DNA from 3 places in the Streptomyces sp. NPDC005878 genome. Region 3 is predicted to be linked to each of the others. Evidence: riboswitches for the same ligand, from Rfam matches in the RefSeq annotation. Region 3 holds a riboswitch; each other region holds the start of a gene.

Region 1 (4,457 bases), on a different contig from region 3:
GGAGAAGATGGAGAAGGCCGTCGTGGTCGCCAAGGAGGACTTCGCCGCGATTCGCACCGGCCGTGCGCACCCGGCGATGTTCAACAAGATCGTGGCGGACTACTACGGTGCGCTGACGCCGATCAACCAGCTGGCCTCGTTCTCGGTGCCCGAGCCGCGTATGGCGGTGGTGACCCCGTTCGACAAGAGCGCGCTGCGCAACATCGAGCAGGCGATCCGCGACTCCGACCTGGGCGTCAACCCGAGCAATGACGGCTCCATCATCCGGGTGACGTTCCCGGAGCTGACGGAGGAGCGCCGCCGGGACTACATCAAGGTCGCCCGGACCAAGGCCGAGGACTCCAAGGTGTCGATCCGCTCCGTGCGCCGCAAGGCCAAGGACGCCCTCGACAAGCTCGTCAAGGACAAGGAGTCCGGCGAGGACGAGGTCCGCCGTGCGGAGAAGGAGCTCGACGACACCACCGCGAAGTACGTCTCGCAGGTGGACGAGCTGCTCAAGCACAAGGAAGCAGAGCTGCTAGAGGTCTGATGAACGACTCTTCCTGGGGGGCTCCGCCGCGACCCGAGCACTGGGGGCCACCCGTCCAGGGGCCTTCCCAGGAGGTGCCTTCGGCGGGGGCTGCCTACGATGCGTATGACGCCCCGTCCCGGACACAGCCCATGCCCGCAGTGACCGACGGCGTGGGCACAGACGCCGTGGTCCGCGAAGAACGTGACCGGGGGACCGCTCGGGTGAGCGGCCCCCTGTTCCGCGAAGAGACGCCGCAGGAGCCCATGCCCAGCTCGGTACCACCTTCGACTCCGCCGCAGCCGCAGCGGCCCGCGCAGCCGGAGAAGAAGCGGGCGGGGCGCGACCTGCGGGCCGCGATAGGGGTCGGCGTCGGGCTCGGCGCGGTCATCCTGGCGTCGCTGTTCGTCGTCAAGGCCGTCTTCGTCGGTGTGGTCGCGGTGGCGGTCGTCGTCGGCCTGTGGGAGCTGGCCTCCCGGCTGGACGAGCGCAAGGGCATCAAGGTGCCGCTCGTGCCGCTCGCGGTGGGCGGCGCGGCGATGGTCGTCGCCGGCTACGCGCGCGGTGCCGAGGGTGCCTGGGTGGCGATGGCGCTGACCTCGCTCGCGGTGCTGGTCTGGCGGATGACGGAGAAGCCCGAGGGCTATCTCCGGGATGTCACCGCCGGGGTCTTCGCCGCGTTCTACGTGCCGTTCCTGGCCACGTTCGTCGCGATGATGCTGGCCGCCGACGACGGGCCGTGGCGGGTGTTCGTCTTCCTGCTGCTGACCGTGGTCAGCGACACCGGCGCGTACGCGATCGGCTGGCGGTTCGGCAAGACGAAGCTGGCGCCGCGCATCAGTCCCGGAAAGACCCGTGAGGGTCTGGTGGGCGCGGTGACGTTCGCGATGGCGGCGGGCGCGGTGTGCGTGCAGTTCCTCATCGACGACGGCCAGTGGTGGCAGGGCCTGCTGCTCGGTCTCGCGGTCGCGGCGAGCGCCACGCTCGGCGACCTCGGCGAGTCGATGATCAAGCGGGACCTCGGCATCAAGGACATGGGCACGCTGCTGCCGGGCCACGGCGGCATCATGGACCGGCTGGACTCGCTGCTGCCCACGGCGCCGGTGGTGTGGCTGCTGCTCGTCGCCTTCGTCGGCAGCTGAAAAGTCCGCAGGGAAGGCTCTGACCTGCGTGTTCATCGGTCGGGGCTCGTTGTCCACAGGACGGCGGGCCCCTTTCCGTATGTCTGAGACACTTGAGGGACCATGCCGAAGCCCGGAGAACTCACTTTCGTCGCCCCCCGCGGAGCCAAGAAGCCGCCGCGGCACCTCGCCGACCTCTCGCCCGCCGAGCGGAAAGAGGCTGTCGCCGCGATCGGCGAGAAGCCGTTCCGCGCCAAGCAGCTCTCGCAGCACTACTTCGCGCGGTACGCGCACGACCCGGCCCAGTGGACGGACATCCCCGCGGCGGCGCGCACCCGCCTCCAGGAGGAGCTGCTGCCGGACCTGATGTCGGTCGTGCGGCACATCTCGTGCGACGACGACACCACCCGCAAGACGCTGTGGCGCCTGCGCGACGGGACGCTGGTGGAGTCGGTCCTGATGCGCTACCCCGACCGGGTGACCATGTGCATCTCCTCGCAGGCCGGCTGCGGCATGAACTGCCCGTTCTGCGCGACCGGCCAGGCGGGCCTGGACCGCAACCTGTCGACCGCGGAGATCGTGCACCAGATCGTCGACGGCATGCGCGCGCTGCGCGACGGCGAGGTCCCCGGCGGCCCCGCCCGGCTGTCGAACATCGTCTTCATGGGCATGGGCGAGCCGCTCGCCAACTACAAGCGGGTCGTCGGCGCCATCCGCCGCCTCACCGACCCCGAGCCCGACGGCCTGGGCCTGTCCCAGCGCGGCATCACCGTCTCCACCGTCGGCCTGGTCCCCGCCATGCACCGCTTCGCCGACGAGGGCTTCAAGTGCCGTCTCGCCGTCTCGCTGCACGCGCCGGACGACGAGCTGCGCGACACGCTCGTGCCCGTCAACACCCGCTGGAAGGTCCGCGAGGTCCTGGACGCGGCGTGGGAGTACGCGGAGAAGTCCGGCCGCCGCATCTCGATCGAGTACGCGCTGATCCGCGACATCAACGACCAGGCCTGGCGCGGTGACCTGCTCGGCCGCCTCCTCAAGGGCAAGCGCGTCCACGTCAACCTGATCCCGCTGAACCCGACGCCGGGCTCGAAGTGGACCGCCTCGCGCCCCGAGGACGAGAAGGCGTTCGTCGAGGCCATCGCGGCCCACGGGGTGCCCGTCACCGTCCGGGACACCCGTGGCCAGGAGATCGACGGAGCGTGCGGACAGCTCGCCGCCTCCGAGAGGTAGTCTGAGCCCGAAAACCGCAGAGCTCGACATCTGTATTCCGACAGGGGAGCGCCACAGCGCTGAGAGTGCGACACCGTCAGGTCGCAGACCCTCTGAACCTCGCCCAGGTCATTCTGGGTAGGAAGTTCGGTCATCACTCAAGCTGTTGCGCCCCGCTCGCCGCCGCCCGGCGGGCGGGGCCGCGTCTCTTCCTGGTCACTCCAGGAGGAATCACCACCATGCGCAGTACGAAGAAGATGGCGGCCGCCGCGCTCGCCGCCGCCCTCGGCGTCAGCACGCTCGCCGCGTGCGGCGGCAAGGACGACGACAGCACCAAGACCGGCGGCTCCACCCAGTCCAAGACCGTCACCCTGGTCAGCCACGACTCGTTCGCCGCCTCCGACGCGGTGCTCAAGGAGTTCACCGCCAGGACCGGCTACACGGTCAAGGTCCTCAAGAGCGGCGACGCGGGCGCGGCCCTCAACCAGGAGATCCTCACCAAGGGCTCCCCGCGCGGCGACGTGTTCTTCGGCGTCGACAACACCCTGCTCTCGCGCGCCCTCGACCACCAGGTCTTCACCCCGTACGAGGCGAAGGGCCTCGCCGCCGTCCCCGCGGCCGTCCAGCTCGACAAGGACAAGCACCGCGTCACCCCGGTCGACACCGGCGACATCTGCGTCAACTACGACAAGAAGTACTTCGCGGACAAGAAGCTGGCTCCGCCGAGCACCTTCGCCGACCTGATCAAGCCCGCGTACAAGGACCTGCTGGTCACCGAGAACGCGGCGACCTCCTCGCCCGGCCTCGGCTTCCTGCTCGGCAGCGCCGCCCAGTACGGCGACGAGGGCTGGCAGGACTACTGGAAGAAGCTCAAGGACAACGGCGTCAAGGTCGTCGACGGCTGGGAGCAGGCCTACAACCAGGACTTCTCCGGCTCCGCCGGCGGCCACAAGGCCAAGGGCGACCGCCCGTTGGTCGTCTCCTACGCCTCCAGCCCGCCCGTCGAGGTCCTCTACGCCAAGCCGCAGCCCACCGACGCCCCCACCGGCGTCGCCACCGGCACCTGCTTCCGCCAGACCGAGTTCGCCGGACTCCTCAAGGGCGCCAGGAACGAGGCCGGCGGCAAGGCGTTCCTGGACTTCCTGATCTCCAAGAAGTTCCAGGAGGACATGCCGCTCACCATGTTCGTGAACCCGGTCCTGAAGGACGCCGCGCTGCCCGAACTGTTCACCCGGTTCGGCGCCAAGGTCACCGAGACGCACGACGTCGCTCCGGAGAAGATCTCCAAGAACCGTGAGCAGTGGGTCAAGACGTGGTCCTCGCTCGTGCTGAAGTAAGCCGCGCGCCCCGGGTGGGGAAGGCGCGCGCGCACGCGGTGCGGCTCGGCCTGATGGCCCTGCCGCTCGCGTTCTTCGGGCTCTTCTTCGCCTGGCCCGTGGCCGCGATCGTCGGCCGCGGGCTGCGCGTCGACGGCGTCTGGCAGCTCGGCCGGATCGGCGAGGTGATCACCGACCCCGACATCGGGCAGGTGCTGTGGTTCACCACCTGGCAGGCGCTCGCCTCCACCGCCCTCACCCTGCTGATCGCGCTGCCCGGCGCCTACGTCTTCGCCCGCCTGG
Region 2 (4,457 bases), on a different contig from region 3:
GAGGGCGAGCACCCGGTCGAGCCGGGTGTCGACGGCCCGGTAGACCGTGGCCATACCGCCGACGGCGATGCGTGCCTCGACGCGGTAGCGGCTGTCGAGCACCTGCCCGACGAGCGGGTCCTGAAGGGTCGTATCCACGCAGCAGAGTCTACGAGCGGCCTCGGACACCCCTGCCGTCCCGGGTGGGGGTGGGGCGGGACTGAAGCGGAGCTGTGACGTGGGGGGTGGGGTGGGGGGGGTGGTCTTCGTCTGCGGGTGGTGGGGGGTTGCTCGCGCAGTTCCCCGCGCCCCTGGGGTGGCCGGGGTGAATCCTCGGCGGCGGTCGGGCCACCCGATGGGCCCGCAGGGCCCTCTCAGGGGCGCGGGGAACTGCGCGACCAGCCCCCACCGGCCCGCAGACGAGAACGCGCCCCACCCGCCCCGCAGCCCCCCGCCCCGCAGGCACCCCACCCCAAGGGGCGCGGGGAACCGCGTGAGCAACCACCCGCTGCGGGCACACGAACAGCGACCCAGGACCGCCCCGCAGCCGAGCGCACCCCACCTGGCCCGGCCCGCCGCCAGGCGCCCCCTCAGAACGCCGGGCGTTCCGGGTCCAGGGCCGCTCGGCCCTCGCGTGGTGACGACGCCTCGGCGAAGTGGCGGCGGGGGATGCGGCCCGCCCGGTACGCCAGGCGCCCCGCCTCCACCGCGTACCGCATCGCCTCCGCCATCAGCACCGGCTCCTGCGCGCGCGTGACCGCCGAGGCGAGCATCACCGCCGAGCACCCCAGCTCCATGGCGAGCGCCGCGTCGGAGGCCGTGCCCGCGCCCGCGTCCAGGATGACCGGGACGGTGGCGCGGTCCACGATCAGCTCGAAGTTGTGCGGGTTGCGGATGCCCAGCCCGGAGCCGATGGGGGAGCCCAGCGGCATGATCGCCGCGCACCCCACGTCCTCCAGCCGCCGGGCCAGCACCGGGTCGTCGCTGGTGTACGGCAGCACCGTGAATCCGTCGTCGACCAGCACTTCCGCCGCGTCGAGCAGCTCGACCGGATCGGGCAGCAGGGTGCGCTCGTCGGCGACCACCTCCAGCTTCACCCAGTCCGTGCCGAGCGCCTCGCGCGCGAGGCGGGCGGTGAGGACCGCCTCCCCGGCGGTGAAGCAGCCGGCCGTGTTCGGCAGGACGGAGATGCCGAGCTTCTCCAGGACGGACAGGACCGAGCCCTGCACGGTCGGGTCGAGGCGGCGCATCGCGACGGTCGTCAGCTCCGTGCCGGAGGCGGCGAGCGAGCGCTCCAGGACGTCCAGGCTCGGCGCCCCGCCGGTGCCCATGATCAGCCGCGAGGTGAAGGTCGTACCGCCGAGGGAGAACAGGTCGTCGGCCATGGTCAGCCCCCCTGCACGGCGGTCAGGACCTCGACGCGGTCACCGTCGCCGAGCGTGGTCGCGGCCCACCGGCCGCGCGGCACCACCGTCTCGTTGACGGCGGCGGCGACCCCGGCGGGCGCGGGCGTCAACGTGGAGACGAGGACGTCGAGGGTGGTGCCGGCGGCGAGGTCGCGCGCCTCGCCGTTCACGGACACGGTCGTCAAGGAGGCGGTCATACGGTCAGCTCCTGCGGTACGGACTCCGCCGGGGCGGAGGTGAAACGGCCGGGGGTGAAGGGGCGCGCCTCGGCGGGCAGTTCGCCGGTGGCCAGCGCGTGCGCCAGGGCGTCGCCGGTGACGGGGGTGAGCAGCACCCCGTTGCGGTAGTGGCCGGTGGCCAGGTGCAGACCGGGCAGCGCGGTCGGGCCGAGCAGCGGCGCGTTGTCGGGGGAGCCGGGGCGCAGCCCGGCGCGGGTCTCGGTGAGCGGGAGCTCGGTGATGCCGGGCACCAGCTCGTGCGCGTCGCGCAGCAGTTCGTAGACGCCGCCGGCGGTGACGGTGGTGTCCCAGCCCAGCTCCTCGCTGGTGGCGCCGACCACGAGCTCGCCGTCGGCGCGCGGCACCAGGTAGACGTGGCTGCCGCGGACCACCGCGCGGACCGTGCGGGACAGGAACGGGGCGTACGCGGGCGGCACGGTCAGCCGCAGCACCTGGCCCTTGACCGGGCGTACGGGAGGGCGCACCTCGTCCGGGAGCCCGGCGAGCCGGGCGCTGAGGCTGCCGCCCGCGAGGACGACCTGGTCGGCGGCGAGCGCGGTGCCGTCGGCCAGGACCGCCCCCGCGGCCCGCTCGCGGACCACCGAGAGCCGTTCGGCCCGGCCGTGGTGGAACTCCACCCCGGCCCGCTCGCAGGCCGCCAGAAGGGCCCTGGCGAGGCGGCGCGGGTCGATCTGGTGGTCGCCGTCGACCCGCAGACCGCCGCGCACCCCGGGCGCCAGCATCGGCTCCAGGCGGCGGCACTCGCGCCCGGTGAGCCACTGGGAGTCGAGCCCGAGGCGCTGCTGGAGCGCGTGCAGCTCGCGCAGATGGGCGCGGTCGTCGGCGTCCAGGGCGACCGCGAGGGTGCCGCAGGCGCGGTAGCCGGTGGTGAGGCCGCTCGCCTCCTCCAGCTCGGCCACGAAGTCCGGGTAGCGCCGGGCGGAGGCCAGGTTGAGGCCGAGGAGGGTCTCCTCGCCGTAGTGGAGCTCGGTGACGGCGGCGAGCATGCCGGCCGCGACCTGGGCGGCGCCGCCGCCGGGCGCGGGGTCGGCGAGCGCGGTGCGCATACCTTGCCGCGCGGCCCGCCAGGCCGTGACGAGGCCGATGATGCCGCCACCGATCACCAGCACGTCCGACCCGTGGGGAACTGCCCCTTTTCGGGATGAATGCATGGGCGTCCAGCCCCTCCCTTCGCCGGCATGACCCGGATCAGGTTCGTACGGTCGGAGGCCGCCGCAGCCTCCCTCTCAGCCCGGTGCGTCCGGGCTCCCGCGAGATGGTTGTCGTGCCGCCGCGCGTCCCGGGGCCGGGGCCTCGGAGCGCGGACGGTACGTCGGCCAGACTAACCCCAGCGGCCCATCGGCAGTAGGGAGCGTCCGGGCCGGGCTGTCTGACGATTCGTCAGCTGTTTATGGTGATCGGGTGAGCGAACAGCAGACGCATGCGGAACAGCGGCACGTGGTGGTCGTCGGCGCGGGCATGGCCGGGGTCCAGACCGCGGTGGCCCTGCGCGAACAGGGCTTCCCCGGCCGGATCACCCTCATCGGCGCCGAACCCCACCAGCCCTACGACCGGCCCCCGCTCTCCAAGGCGGTGCTGCTCGGCAAGGCCGAGAGCTCGGCCTTCGAGGTGGACTTCGAGGGCCTCGGCGTGGAGCTGCGCCTGGGCGAGCCGGTCACCGGCGTACGCGCGCGTGAGCACGAGGTCGACACCGCGGCCGGGCCCGTCCCGTACGACGCGCTGGTGATCGCCTCCGGCGCCGAACCCCTCACCCTGCCCGGCATCGAGGACCTTCCGGACGTCCATCTGCTGCGCACCCTCGACGACGCGGGACGGCTGCGGGCGGTGCTCGGCGCGCAGCGGCGCGTCGTGGTCGTCGGGGCGGGCTGGATCGGCGCCGAGTTCGCCACGGCCGCGCGCGAGGCGGGCTGCGCGGTCACCGTCGTCGAGGCCGCGGACCGCCCGCTCGCGGGCGCGCTGCCTGCCGAGGTCACCGAGCCGATGGCCGCCTGGTACGCGGAGAGCGGCGCGGAACTGCTCACCCACGCGCGCGTGGCGGCCGTCGAGCCCGGGGCCGTCGTCCTCGCTGACGGCCGCAGGCTGCCCGCCGACGCGGTCGTCGTCGGCATCGGCGCCCGGCCCACCACCGACTGGCTGGCGGGCACCGGCATCGAGCGCGGGGCGGAGGGCGCGGTCACCGCCGACGACCGGCTGCGCACCTCCCTGCCGGACGTCTACGCGGTCGGCGACTGCGCTTCCTTCCCCTCGGGCCGGTACGGCGAGCGGCTGCTCATCCACCACTGGGACAACGCCCTCCAGGGGCCGCGCACGGTGGCCGCGGACATCATCGGCGAGGCGGTCCTCCCGTACGACCCGGTGCCCTACTTCTGGTCCGAGCAGTTCGGCAGGTTCGTGCAGTACGCCGGTCACCACGGCGGGGCCGACCGGCTGCTGTGGCGGGGGGACCCGGCGGGCGCCGCCTGGTCGGTCTGCTGGCTGCGCGAGGACGTGCTCGTCGCCCTCCTGGCCGTCGGCCGACCGCGCGATCTGGCGCAGGGCCGCAAGCTCATCGAGGCAGGTGCGAGGCTGGATCCGGTCCGCGCCGCCGACCCGTCCGTCCCCCTCAAGGCGGCACTCGGCTGACCTCCGGCTACCGAGTGTCAGTCCGGGATGGCACGCTTGTCCCGTGACCGAGATTGACGCGAAAACCGATGCACTCGTCCCCGCCTGGCTCCACCTCCCCGACATCGCCGAGATGCTCGACGTTGAGGTGACGCGAGTGCGGCAGCTGGTCAAGGAGGGCCAGCTCATCGCCGTGCGCCGCGGTGAGAACAGGACGCTGCAGGTGCCCGCC
Region 3 (4,457 bases):
GCGATGCGGTGTTTCACGTGAAACCAACGGGACTTCGGCGCCCCGTTCGTTTCACGTGAAACCACGGCCGCGGGCGACTCCCGGGTCACACGGAGGGCTGTGGCCGCACGACAGCGCCACCGCACGCATGTTTCACGTGAAACACAGCTCCCGGACGGGTCCGTGTTTCACGTGAAACGTCGGGCTGGGTACGTCAGTCAGCGATCGGCAGATACACGCGGTTGCCCGCCGCCGCGAACTCCGCGGACTTCTCCGCCATTCCGGCCTCGATGTCCCCCGCCGCCAGATCGCCGCCGTGCTCGCGCCGGATGTCCTGCGAGATCTTCATCGAGCAGAACTTCGGCCCGCACATCGAGCAGAAGTGCGCGGTCTTCGCCGGCTCGGCGGGCAGCGTCTCGTCGTGGAACTCCCGCGCCGTGTCCGGGTCGAGAGCCAGGTTGAACTGGTCTTCCCAGCGGAACTCGAAGCGGGCGTCGGAGAGCGCGTCGTCCCAGTCCTGCGCGCCCGGGTGCCCCTTGGCGAGGTCGGCCGCGTGGGCCGCGATCTTGTAGGTGATGACGCCCGTCTTCACGTCGTCGCGGTTGGGCAGGCCCAGGTGCTCCTTGGGCGTGACGTAGCAGAGCATCGCGGTGCCCCACCAGGCGATCATCGCGGCACCGATGCCCGAGGTGATGTGGTCGTACGCGGGGGCGACGTCCGTGGTCAGCGGGCCCAGCGTGTAGAACGGCGCCTCTTCGCAGATCTCCTGCTGGAGGTCGATGTTCTCCTTGATCTTGTGCATCGGGACGTGGCCCGGGCCCTCGATCATCGTCTGGACGTTGTGGCGCTTGGCGATCGTGTTGAGCTCACCGAGGGTGCGCAGCTCGGCGAACTGCGCCTCGTCGTTGGCGTCCGCGATGGAGCCCGGACGCAGACCGTCGCCCAGGGAGTACGTGACGTCGTACGCCGCGAGGATCTCGCAGAGCTCCTCGAAGTTCTCGTACAGGAACGACTCCTTGTGGTGCGCCAGGCACCACGCCGCCATGATCGAGCCGCCGCGCGAGACGATGCCGGTCTTGCGGCGGGCGGTGAGGGGGACGTACCGCAGGAGCACACCGGCGTGGACCGTCATGTAGTCGACGCCCTGCTCGGCCTGCTCGATGACCGTGTCCTTGTAGATCTCCCAGGTCAGCTCCTCGGCGCGGCCGTCGACCTTCTCCAGCGCCTGATAGAGCGGCACCGTGCCGATGGGAACGGGGGAGTTGCGCAGCACCCACTCACGGGTGGTGTGGATGTTGCGGCCGGTGGAGAGGTCCATGACGGTGTCGGCGCCCCAGCGGGTGGCCCAGGTCATCTTGTCCACCTCCTCCTCGATGGAGGAGGTCACGGCGGAGTTGCCGATGTTGGCGTTGACCTTCACCAGGAATCGCTTGCCGATGATCATCGGCTCGATCTCGGGGTGGTTGACGTTGGCGGGGAGCACCGCCCGCCCGGCCGCGATCTCCTCGCGGACGACCTCGGGGGAGACGTTCTCGCGGATCGCGACGTACTCCATCTCCGGGGTGATCTCGCCCCTGCGGGCGTAGGCGAGCTGGGTGACGGCCTGACCGCCGCGGCCCCGGCGCGGCTGGCGCGGGCGGCCGGGGAACACCGCGTCGAGGTTCTTCAGGCCGCCGCGCGGGGAGGTGTGCTTGAGGCCGTCGTCCTCGGGGCGGACGGGCCGGCCCGCGTACTCCTCGGTGTCGCCGCGCGCGATGATCCAGTTCTCGCGGAGCGGGGCGAGGCCGCGGCGGACGTCCGTCTCGATGTTCGGGTCGGTGTACGGCCCGGACGTGTCATACAGCGTGACGTCCTTGCCGTTGGTGAGGTGCACCTGGCGCACCGGCACGCGGAGGTCGGGGCGCGAGCCCTCGACGTAACCCTTGTGCCAGCCGATGGACTTCCCAGCCTCGTTCTGGTTCGAGGCAGGCGTGCGTGCGTCCTGAATGGTCATGAGACCTACTCCCTACGCCGGCATTACCCGGTAACAGGTTCGGCGGTCGGCGCAGCCGCTTCCGTACGGTTCGTACGGCTTTCAGCGCCCTCTCAGCCCGGTGCTCCGAGCTCCCGCGTGTGCAAAGGTGCCACCACGCTAGCGTCATCCCCAGCGCGCTGAACAGAGGGGCCCCGCCGTTGTTGCGATGATCGGGCGGTGACGTCAGCAGAGCAGCACCCCGAAGGCTCCCACGGCCACCCGCCCGGTCAGGGCCATGGGCACACGCACAGCCACGGTCCCGCGACGCCCGTCTCCCAGCATCTGCGCAAGGTGATCGCCGCCGTGCTGATCCCGTTCTCGATCGCGGTGCTCGTGGGCCTGGCGGTGCTGTGGCCCGGTGGTACCCCCGCCCATCAGCGCACCGGAGTCGGCTTCGACCGCCAGACACAACAGGCCAAGGTCGTCGCCCTCCAGAAGCTCGACTGCCGGTCGGTCAACGCGGGTCAGGCCCCGCCGCCCGGCGACGCCTCGCCCTCCGGTGGCCGACGCGCCCGGCAGGGCCAGTGCGCCAAGGCGACCATCGAGGTCACCAGCGGCAAGGAGAAGGGCCGTACCTTCACCGAGATCGTGCAGCCGGACGCCCCGCGCCAACTCCACAAGGGGCAGGGCGTGATCGTCGCGTACGCCCCCGACGCCCCGCACGACCTCCAGTACTCGGTGACCGATGTGAACCGGCGGTTCCCGATGGCGCTGCTGGCGGGCATCTTCGCGCTCGTCGTGGTGGCCGTCGGCCGGCTGCGCGGGGTGATGGCGCTCGTCGCGCTGATCGTCTCGTTCGCCGTGCTGACGCTGTTCATCCTCCCGGCGATCCTCCAGGGCTCCAATCCGCTGCTGGTCGCGGTGGTCGGGTCGAGCGCGATCATGCTGATCGCGCTGTACATGTGCCACGGCCTCTCGGCGCGTACCTCGGTCGCCGTGCTCGGCACGCTGGTCTCGCTCGTCCTGATCGGGCTGCTGGGGTCGCTCTTCATCGGCTGGGCCTCGCTGACGGGCAACACCGACGACAACACCGGCCTGATCCACGGGCTCTATCCGGACATCGACATGTCGGGTCTGCTGCTGGCCGGCGTGATCATCGGCTCGCTCGGGGTGCTCGACGATGTCACGGTCACCCAGACGTCGGCGGTGTGGGAGCTGCACGAGGCCAACCCGGGCATGGGCCCGCGCGGGCTGTACAGGGCCGCCATCCGGATCGGGCGCGACCACATCGCGTCGGTGGTCAACACCCTGGTCCTGGCGTACGCGGGTGCGGCGCTGCCGCTGCTGCTGCTGTTCTCGATCGCGCAGAGCAGCGTGGGGACGGTGGCCAACAGTGAACTGGTCGCGGAGGAGATCGTCCGGACGCTGGTGGGCTCGATCGGTCTGGTGGCGTCGGTTCCGGTGACGACCGCCCTCGCGGCGCTGGTGGTCTCCGCCGACCGTCCGGCCGCGGCCACCCGGGGAGCGGGGCGGGGCGGCCGGGGCCGACGGCGAAAGAAGTAGGCCCGGGCGTCAAATGCGGGGAGCTCAGCCCGCGTTCTGCTCCTCGGCCAGGATCCGTCCCAGCGCCTCGTCCAGATGCCCGTCGAAGTCGCCGAGTGCGCGCTCCTGTCCGAGCGGGACGAGTTTGTCGGTGCGGTCGAGGAAGGCCACCAGCGGACCGGCCCCGGCCCGGAAGCTCGCCTGTTCGCCGCCCACCTGGAGGCGGATGTGGACATCGCGGAGCTCCTCGGCCCTCGCGGGCGCGATGTGCACATCGCCGTCACCGGTGGGGCTGTTGATGCCGTCCAGCAGGAGTTCCCGCCCGAACGTCCACGTCACGGGTTCGTCGCCGGGGAGGTGGAAGGTCATACGGACCGCGTACGGATCGTCGGCGCGGTAGGTGAGTTCCACCGGGATCCTGAAGGAGAGCTCCTCGGAGACGAGGAAGCTCATCATGACCTCTGCCAGGACCTCACGCATCGTCTACCCCGCTGTAGCTGAAATGGCCAGTAATGACCGTCCTGGCCCTCGTGACGCCATCGTGCTGGAAGCACTACGAGATCACAAGGAGTGAGTTTTCAGATACTGATAGAGAACGCGAGGGAACTGAGCAGGCGACCCACTTCGCCGCGGAGCTGCTCGATGGCTGGAATGAGTCGTTCTTGCTGGTGAAGCGGTAGGGAGATGGCCATCGTGGCGGCCAGGGACCCCGCCGTGATGGGGATCGCGGCACAGACTGTGCCGAGGGCATACTCCTGTCTTTCGACCACCGGTTGCCTACGCTCCGTAGCCGCGAGGCGGTCCAGCAGGGCGCGTCGGTCCCGTACGGAGTAGGGCGTGATCGAGCGGACGGGGTGTCGGTCCAGGTGGTCCTCGCGGGCCTTCTCGTCCAGCTGGCCGAGCAGGCACTGGCCGATGGCGTGCGCGTGTCCCGTCTCGCGGAAGTCGGCCCACTCCTCCACGGCCGGGGCCGACGGCGTGT

Evidence for each region. Region 3 has a riboswitch for thiamine pyrophosphate ahead of thiC (phosphomethylpyrimidine synthase ThiC). Riboswitches for the same ligand answer to the same signal wherever they lie in the genome.
Region 1: another riboswitch for thiamine pyrophosphate. It lies ahead of ABZ404_RS37385 (thiamine ABC transporter substrate-binding protein); the one in region 3 lies ahead of thiC (phosphomethylpyrimidine synthase ThiC).
Region 2: another riboswitch for thiamine pyrophosphate. It lies ahead of thiO (glycine oxidase ThiO); the one in region 3 lies ahead of thiC (phosphomethylpyrimidine synthase ThiC).

What each region holds. Positions count from the first base shown of each region.
Region 1 is NZ_JBEXWK010000044.1:20,979-25,435, forward strand. Features, by position in the region: gene frr (ribosome recycling factor) at 1-529, shown strand, start outside; gene ABZ404_RS37375 (phosphatidate cytidylyltransferase) at 529-1,650, shown strand; gene rlmN (23S rRNA (adenine(2503)-C(2))-methyltransferase RlmN) at 1,753-2,859, shown strand; TPP riboswitch at 2,892-3,001, shown strand; gene ABZ404_RS37385 (thiamine ABC transporter substrate-binding protein) at 3,078-4,175, shown strand; gene ABZ404_RS37390 (iron ABC transporter permease) at 4,229-4,457, shown strand, end outside.
Region 2 is NZ_JBEXWK010000007.1:5,208-9,664, forward strand. Features, by position in the region: gene pknB (Stk1 family PASTA domain-containing Ser/Thr kinase) at 1-138, opposite strand, end outside; gene ABZ404_RS13695 (thiazole synthase) at 570-1,364, opposite strand; gene thiS (sulfur carrier protein ThiS) at 1,367-1,582, opposite strand; gene thiO (glycine oxidase ThiO) at 1,579-2,775, opposite strand; TPP riboswitch at 2,773-2,886, opposite strand; gene ABZ404_RS13710 (FAD-dependent oxidoreductase) at 3,083-4,246, shown strand; gene ABZ404_RS13715 (Rv2175c family DNA-binding protein) at 4,290-4,457, shown strand, end outside.
Region 3 is NZ_JBEXWK010000010.1:167,915-172,371, forward strand. Features, by position in the region: gene thiC (phosphomethylpyrimidine synthase ThiC) at 194-1,972, opposite strand; TPP riboswitch at 1,965-2,099, opposite strand; gene ABZ404_RS18020 (YibE/F family protein) at 2,171-3,496, shown strand; gene ABZ404_RS18025 (SsgA family sporulation/cell division regulator) at 3,521-3,955, opposite strand; gene ABZ404_RS18030 (helix-turn-helix domain-containing protein) at 4,054-4,457, opposite strand, start outside.